DNA from 2 places in the Paenibacillus graminis genome. Region 2 is predicted to be linked to the other one. Evidence: riboswitches for the same ligand, from Rfam matches in the RefSeq annotation. Region 2 holds a riboswitch; the other holds the start of a gene.
The links. Region 2 has a riboswitch for glycine ahead of gcvT (glycine cleavage system aminomethyltransferase GcvT). Riboswitches for the same ligand answer to the same signal wherever they lie in the genome.
Positions count from the first base shown of each region.

Region 1: it holds a riboswitch for glycine, as region 2 does, so the genes downstream of both, PGRAT_RS30470 (amino acid permease) here and gcvT (glycine cleavage system aminomethyltransferase GcvT) in region 2, are expected to answer to the same signal.

Region 1 covers NZ_CP009287.1:7,034,971-7,039,396, forward strand. The annotation lists gene PGRAT_RS30465 (C40 family peptidase) at 1-821, opposite strand, end outside; gene PGRAT_RS30470 (amino acid permease) at 954-2,336, opposite strand; glycine riboswitch at 2,506-2,586, opposite strand; gene PGRAT_RS30475 (AAA family ATPase) at 2,699-3,709, opposite strand; gene pnuC (nicotinamide riboside transporter PnuC) at 3,706-4,383, opposite strand.
Region 2 covers NZ_CP009287.1:6,534,983-6,539,408, forward strand. The annotation lists gene PGRAT_RS28340 (flagellar motor protein) at 1-684, shown strand, start outside; gene PGRAT_RS28345 (flagellar motor protein MotB) at 681-1,547, shown strand; gene gcvH (glycine cleavage system protein GcvH) at 1,706-2,098, opposite strand; glycine riboswitch at 2,283-2,379, shown strand; gene gcvT (glycine cleavage system aminomethyltransferase GcvT) at 2,564-3,688, shown strand; gene gcvPA (aminomethyl-transferring glycine dehydrogenase subunit GcvPA) at 3,685-4,426, shown strand, end outside.

The DNA of each region.
Region 1 (4,426 bases), 500 kb from region 2:
GATACACGGGGGAGCTCGATGGACAAGGTATCCTCGAATACGCGCTTCACAAAGGAGGAGCAGTCGAAGGTTGCGGTCTGGTCAGGTGAAGCGCCAAATTCATACGGCGTGCCGAGGAAGGTCTTACCGTAAGCGATCAGAGCCTCCGCTTGCTTATCTGTAAGGGAGCCGCTGGTGTAATCGGTATATTTCGGTTTGGCTGAGATGTATCCCGTCCGGTTGTTCCCGGTCACCACCTTCAACCACAGGGCATCGACAACGCTCACCACATGTACCTTCGTACCTGCGGAGAGCAGTTCCGGACTTACGGGATCGCTCTTCGCATCCGGTAAGCTGCGGAGGTTGACTCCATGGAGAATCGAGGTTTCATAGATAATCCCGGAGGAGATTTGCACGGATTGGGTGCCGGGTACCCAGTCTACCTTATTGCCCAAGGCTTCACTGACGAAGCGCAGCGGGATCATTGCCGTGTTCTCGGCAATTTGGCCGGGAACCGCCAGACTTAGTGTCTGCCCGTTCAGCTCGGCAGTTCCCGCTCCCATCCGGTACGTAAGCGTGGTATCCGCCTTAATTGCGGTGACCGTTTTATCCGCGTTGTTCCAGGACAGCTTGGCCCCTTGCGCTTCAAATAATCCGCGCATCGGTACTAACACTGTACCGTTTAGATTCAGCGGCTGGACCCCGGATTGAATCCGCTGGCCGTCCAGGTAGACGGAGATCGCCCGGGCTTCGGCCTGCGGCCGGGCATCCGCATGGACAACGCCGGAGGAATAGAGTGAAAGGGTTAGCAGAGACAGAAGTGCAGCATTGCGCTTATCCATATATTCATCACCTTTTGTATAGATTTGTACCTATACAGTTGGACGAAGCAGAAGCGAAATGGTTTTGTGGTAAATGATGGCACCCTGACAACGTGGATTAACCCGAAAAAGCCACAGTAAAGGAATTCCCGGCTATCCTTCCATAGGTTCAAAACCTTGGATATTTGTTTTTTCCCTCTTTCTTCTATTCACCGTAAACAAAACAAACAATAGAATAAACCATAGCGGTGTCAGCAATAAGGCCGGACGCGTTTCTTCAGCAAACAGCATAATAATGAGGATTGCAGCAAACAACGCAAGGACGACATAATTAATAAAGGGTGTCAGCGGAGCTTTAAATTTTGATCCGGCCTGCAATTCGGGTTTGGTTTTCTTATACCGCAAATGACAGACTAGAATGACACCCCAGACCCAGATGAAACAAATGGCACTAATGGTTGTCACGATTCCAAAGGCAGTTTCCGGAATCAGCTTGCTCAAAAGAGCGCCAACGGATAAGACAAGCGTAGATATGAGCAAAGCGTTGCTTGGCACATGGTTTTTATTCAGCTTGGCAAAATGGGAGGGGGCCTGCTCATTTCTGCTCAAATTATATAGAATTCGGCTTGTGGAGAACATCCCGCTGTTGCAGGCAGACGCGGCTGAAGTTAATACGACAAAGTTAATAATGCCTGCGGCAATGGGAATCCCCACTAAACTGAATGTTTTTACAAAAGGGCTTTCTGCCGGATTAAGCTCCGTCCATGCGTTGATGGATAATAGGGCAATAATCGCACCCACGTAGAAAAATAGAATTCGCAAAGGAATTTTATTAATCGCCGACGGAATGCTTTTTTCCGGATTGGAAGTTTCCGCTGCCGATACCCCCACCAGTTCCACACCGACAAAGGCGAACACAACCATTTGAAAGGAAAGCAGGAAGCCTGAAATTCCGTTCGGGAATACTCCCCCATGTGTCCAAATATTACTGAGCGTCACTGTGCCGGCATCTGTTTTGAATCCAATCACCAGCAAAATGGCTCCGATGGCAATCAATGCGAGAATAGTCACTACCTTGATTAAGGCAAACCAAAATTCCAATTCGCCGAAATTTTTTACAGTTAATAAGTTGAGTCCTAATAAAATGATTAAACAGATGACGGCAGGGACCCATTGCGGGATATCAAACCAGTACTGGACATATACCCCAACAGCGATAATGTCAGCCATAGCCGTCATGATCCAACAAAACCAATAGGTCCATCCGGTTACAAACGCCGCCCGCGGCCCAAGATAGTCTTCGGCAATGTCTGTAAACGATTGATAACCTGCTTTAGACAACAGAAGTTCTCCCAATGCCCTCATCACAAAAAAAACGGCAATACCCACGATTAGATAAGCAAAGATGATGGATGGCCCTGCCAGCTGTATCGCTTTACCCGATCCTAAAAACAATCCGGTGCCGATGGTCCCGCCAATGGCAATGAGCTGAACATGCCGATTCTCTAAATCCCTCTTTAGTTCTTGTGGTGCCAACTGAAACTCCCCCTCTAAAATCTAAGTAATTTTTCCACGTGAAAAAACGAACAAGGAATGCTGACAATAAAAAAAGAGACTGGATGGGCTCCAATCTCTCAGGTCATAAGAATAATAAATAAAATACATAAGTGATTCTGACGGTGATCAGAACAACAAATGAATTATCCAGTACTCTTCTGTCCTTTTGCCTGAGATTATGAACCCTTCGGCGCCGGGGAATCCCCACGGTCTCTCCAGAAGCTGCTCCTGCTATAGTGTCATCCATAGCAATCATAGCTTTTAGCTTTTTAGTTTTTTGATGTCAACTTCGTGTAAATATTTTTCAATATTAATCATAGCCGGGCTTTTTGTCAATAACATTAATTACCGCGCTCGCCAAAATAATTAGTGTAGGGCTTGAACTTTGCCAACACGTCATCTACCTTGTGCATCCGTTCCTCCAGGCTTCCCCGGAGCGTAATATAGGGAATCCGCCGCTCCTTCAAGTCTGCAATGATTTGCTTATGGAAAATATGCCGCTTCTGATTCCCGCTGCGGTCCCATGTATCCTCGTAAGGAATATCATCGTCGCAGAGGAAAAAAAGGTCATACCGCTGCGCATTTTCCAAAGCGATCCGGGTTAAGCGTTCAGGCGCCCGGCCGTGGTAATCCAGGGCAAACATATAAGTCGTGATCGCGTTGGTATCGACAAAAAGGTATTTATTCGCTTGCAGTAAAGCCTGCTCTTCCCGCTCCATATGGCCTACAGCGATTTCATCGAACGCCTTGAGGCTGATTCTGCGGTCCACCTGATGCTCCGTCCAATAATCGCGCCCGTATTCGCCCGCATAGGTTGTGCGATACCGCTGGGCCAATGCTTCGGTAATTGTGGATTTGCCCGTCGACATCGCTCCCACAAAAACCACTTTTGTAATTAAGTCCCGATATACAATATCGCTCACATATGCCCGGTACTTGTAAGGATCGGAACGGACCATGGTCGCTGAAACCGGCACCCGCCCGCGGGCTTCATCCACCCGCCGGTCCACTGCGCCCAGAGCGATGCTCATATGCTTTCCGTAAAATTCGCTGGAGTAGAAATGCGTCACTTGCTCGCCGTTCAGCAGCCCCAGAATATATTGCTCTTCCCTTATCTCATGCTCCCGGTCGTCCGAATACCCATCCGGCCCATCCCAGGCTTCGATCACCCGAACCGCCGGGTAGAGCTTGCGAATCCAGTTCGCCCGGACATGCAGCGGGATCGTTGTCACCGTCGTCTCATAGATCACCACAATCAGTTCATCGACCTCTTGCAGCGCCGTCTCGATCATGAACTGATGCCCTTTATGCAGCGGGGCGAACTTCCCGAGTGTTAAGCCAAGTGTCTTCATGCGGACACCTCCCTAGCTCCCTTGTTCCAATTGTAGTAGCCGTATACAGCGTTAACCAGATATGCGCTCCACATGACAATCATCAGCAGGCCTTCCCCGCTCCCCTCCAGCATTCGAATGACCCACAGCAGCACCGTGAACATATTGAGGACGATATAGACCAGCCATTGTTCCTTGAATCTCCGAACCATCAAAAGTGTAGCCACAACGGATAACACCGTCGTAATGGCATCAATATACGGCGAGTTCTGCCCCGGTATGAACGATAACCCAAATCCCAGCAGCAGGCAGCCCGCTATGCAGATTGCCCCCACTAGAAGCAGGCCCTTGAGCTCCAGCTGACGCATGGACAGCTTACCGTTATTACTGTTATTTTTCCACATGTAGAAGCCGACGACATTCATAGGAACAAAGAATAGCAGATTCAGCATAACCTCTCCAAATAAACCGTTGACGTAGGCCAAATATGCATAACCAACAGTATTGTACATACCAAACACATAACTCATCAGGTTGCCCTTCGCCGCTAGCACCACGCACAGCACCCCGGTGATAAAGACCGTAAATCCGAATAAGGAATCCTTAGAAATCACCGTGAACCCCACAGCAATTGAGGTAAACAACACCAGCCACGCCAATTCAAACAGGTTCCAACCGCCCCACGATTTATTCACTTGCATCCCCTCTGCTTTCATCCGATTTGTGTATCATAAAATC
Region 2 (4,426 bases):
GCAGCGCTTATTGTATTCGGAGGTACGCTTGCCGCCGTAATGATCAGCTTCCCGGCGTCCAGGCTGCGTTCCGTGCCAGCGGCGCTGAAGCTGGCTTTTGGAAGACATGCTGACACTACGGAGGAACAGGCAGAGGAGCTGATCTCCTTGGCAGCCGTGACCAGACGCAGCGGTGTACTTGCCCTGGAGAAACGGGCCGAAGAGCATCCCGACCCCTTTACCAGCGAGGGCCTTATGCTTATTGTTGACGGTACAGATCCCGGGCAGGTCCGGCAGATTCTGGAGCTGGAGATGGACGCCAAGGAGCTGAAGTACGAAGGTTATGCCAAAATATTTGAAGCTGCAGGCGGTTATGCGCCCACCATGGGCATCATCGGCACAGTCATGGGGCTGATCCGCGTGCTCAGCAATCTTACCGACCCCTCCAATTTGGGAGCATCGATTGCAGTCGCTTTTACGGCAACGCTTTATGGTGTAGCCAGTGCTAATCTAATATTTTTACCCATTGCCTCCAAAATCAAATCCCGCTGCCAAAGTGAACTGGGTTCGATGGAAATGCTCATGGTAGGCATTCTTGCCCTGCAGAACGGGGATCATCCCCAGCTTGTGCGCAAAAAGCTCCGTTCCTTCCTGAACCGGTCCGCTGGAGAACACAGCACCAACCATACAAGAGGCCTGTCATGAGACAGAGAAACCGGAGAAAACCCCGCACAGGAGGCCGGGAAAGCCGGGACCGCTGGATGATCACCTATGCGGATCTTATTACGCTGCTGCTGATTTTTTTCGTGATTTTGTATGCCATGAGCAGTCTGGACACACAGAAATTTAATATTGTGACCGGTTCTTTATCGGACACCTTTAAAAGTGGAAATCCGGTGCTGGAGGGGGGCAACGGCGTGCTGGAGGGTCAAAAAGGAATCGAGTCCGAGGGAACAGGCAAGGGGCAGAATGGCGGAACCGGAGGCGGTGCTCAATCCGGTGTGAATCAGGAGCAGCAGAATGGAGGCGGAACCCCGTCCGGTCCTCCTCCAGAAGGCACACAGCCAACGGCACGTGAACAGGCCTTCCGCGATCAGGAAGCAAAACTGGCTGCGCTGATGGGCGTCATTACCCAATATGTCGAAGACAATAATCTGGGCGACCAGATCTTTGTGGCGGACAAGCCGCAGGGTATCGCAATTACGCTGAGCGACCGCTATCTGTTTGATGTCGGCAGAGCCGAGCTCAAGGCGCCTGCCTTTCCCGCGCTGCGGCAGCTGTCCGGCCTGTTCCGCGGGATTGGAGCGACAATCAGCATCGAAGGCCATACGGACGATACCCCCGTAACGGCAGGCTCACGTTATAATGACAACTGGGAGTTATCCGGTGCCCGCGCCCTTTCAGTGCTGCGCTTCTTTTTAGATAAAGAGGGGCTCAGCCCCAGTAAGTTTCAGTATGCCGGATATGCCGATACCCGTCCTGCCGTCAGTAATTCCACCCCGGAAGGCCGGCAGAAAAACCGCCGCGTTGAGATTACAGTCCTGCGGCAGCTCCAGGAAGAAGAGTAGCTTCACCTGTCAACTGCAGGAGCTCAGCAGGACTTCCCTCTCTCAGTATTCCACATTAAAATATCACAAAAAGACAGACCTCACACATTAGTAACACTTAATGTGATGGGAAAGGCCTGCCTTTTTTGTGTGCCGGAAAACTGCTGTCTTCCGGGTATTTATTCTCCAATTAATTCGCGGTAAGCTGCCGCATCTAGCAGGCCGGATGCCGCTTCCGCAAACTCTCCACTGATTTCCAGTTCAAAAATCCATCCGCCGCTATATGGCTGATCGTTAATCAGTTCCGGGCTGGCTTCCAGTGTGTCATTGATTTTGGTCACAGTTCCCGATACCGGGGAATAGAGCTCCGACACCGTCTTGACGGATTCGATGCTGCCCACGCTGTCTCCTGCGGAGATGGCTGCACCAACCTCAGGAAATTCCACAAATACGATATCGCCAAGCAAATGCTGGGCATGATCCGTAATCCCGATACGCACTACGCGCCCTTCACCCTGCTGTGCCCATTCGTGCTCTTCGCTGTACAGCAGGTTGTCTAGCACTTCACTCATTCTTAAGCCGCCTCTTTTCCAAATTTGGAGTTGTAAAATTAGTTATAGACTAAGTTATCGCGCCGCTCAATGTCAATATTACTGACAGGAAAATAAAATTTGTCATCTTTTTGACGTTTTTTTGTTGACAGCGGAGTTGTATACCCGGTTTAATGGAGTCAGTAGAAAACAATACGGTTTGCGAATGATGGCATAGGGAGAGACTGCCTCACAGGAGGGCAGCGCCGAAGGAGTAAGCCCGGGAGGGTGAATCTCTCAGGCAAAAGGACCTTTGCCGGACGCATCTCTGGAGAGCTATCCGGACCTGCCTGGCAGCGTCACGGATCACCAACGGGGAAACCTGCTCGCTGGATAGCAGGGTAACTCTCAGGTACAAAGGACAGAGCGAAGGACTTATATGCGGGTTGTGCATATTTGTCTTTCGCCTGTCCTTTTTCGCGTGTAATCAGACAAGGGAGTGAGCAGATGGAAGCTTTGAAAAGAACGCCTTTTTATGATCTCTACTCCGCCTATGCGGAGTCCAGATGTATTGATTTCGGCGGCTGGGAGCTGCCGGTGCAGTTCACGGGAATCGTAAAGGAGCATGAGGCCGTCCGCCAGCAGGCCGGACTGTTCGATGTATCGCATATGGGTGAATTCATGGTCAGCGGCAGCGGTTCGGAAGCCTTCCTGCAGCAGATGACCACGAACGATGTCAGCCGTCTTCAGGATGGCGGTGCTCAATACACGCTGATGCTCTACCCGACCGGCGGAGTTGTTGATGATCTCCTGGTCTACCACCTCGGGGAAGAGCGTTACATGCTGGTCGTCAACGCCTCCAATATCGACAAGGATTTTGAGTGGCTGCAGGAGCATCTTACAGATGAATTCAGCGGAGTGACGCTGAAAAATGTCTCGGATGAGACACTGCTGCTCGCACTGCAGGGACCACTTGCCGAGACGATCCTGGCCGAAGTGACCTCAGCCCCTCTCGCTGAGCTTGCCCCCTTCCACTTCATCGAACGCGCTGTAGTCTGCGGTGTAGAGGTCCTGCTCTCCCGTACCGGATATACCGGGGAAGACGGATTCGAGCTGTACGCCCCGGTGGACACAGCGGCTGCGCTGTGGAACGGCCTGCTTGCCGCAGGTGCCCCGTACGGCTTGACCCCCGCCGGGCTTGGCGCACGCGATACGCTGCGTTTCGAAGCAAAGCTGCCGCTGTACGGCCAGGAGCTGTCGGCGGATATTACGCCGCTGGAAGCCGGAGTCCAGTTCTTCGTGAAGTTGGACAAAGCCGGTTTCATCGGCAGAGACGCGCTGCTGAAGCAAAAGGAATCCGGACTGCCCCGCCGCCTCGTGGGCCTCGAAATGATTGACCGCGGCATTCCGCGCTCTCATTATCCGGTCTATGCGGGTGGAGTCAAGATCGGGGAGGTCACCACAGGCACACAGTCCCCGACACTGAAACGCAATTTGGGCCTTGCCCTATTGGATGCTGCCTATACAGAAATTGGAACAGAGGTTTATGTGGAGATCCGCGGCAAGCAGCTTAAGGCGGCCGTGGTCAAAGCGCCATTTTATAAAAAGAGCCAAGGAGTGAAGCCGCAATGAAGCACCGTTATCTGCCGATGACCGAACAAGACCGCAAGGAGATGATGGAAGCTGTCGGGATTCAGTCCGTGGAGAAGCTGTTCGCCGATATCCCGCAGTCCGTCCGCTATCAGGGAACGATGCCGATGTCAGAGGCACTGGATGAATACGCATTGCTGCGCCATATGAAAGAGCTGTCCGACCGCAATGCCAGCTTCGACACCCACGCCAGCTTCCTCGGCGCAGGGCTGTATGACCACCATATCCCCGTGGTCATTAATCATGTCATTTCCCGCTCGGAATTCTATACGGCATACACGCCTTACCAGCCGGAGATCAGCCAGGGAGAGCTGCAGGCAATCTTCGAATTTCAGTCCTATATCTGTGAGCTGACCGGCATGAAGGTCGCCAATGCCAGTATGTACGATGGCGCGACCGCCTTCGCGGAAGCCGCGGTGCTTGCAGCCGGAGCGACGAAACGCAAAAAACTGGTCGTTTCCCGGACGGTACATCCGGAAGCACGCCAGGTGCTGCGCACCTCTGCGGGTGCATGGGGCCTGGATGTTATAGAAATAGACTACAAAGACGGCGTAACAGATCAGGCGAAGCTCGCCGCCGCGATTGACGGCGACACGGCTGCCGTGCTGGTGCAGTCGCCGAACTTCTTCGGCGCTGTAGAAGACCTGGGCGCCATTGAGCCGCTGATCCATGCCTTCAAAGGCCTGCTCGTGGTCAGCGCCAACCCGCTGGCTCTCGGCA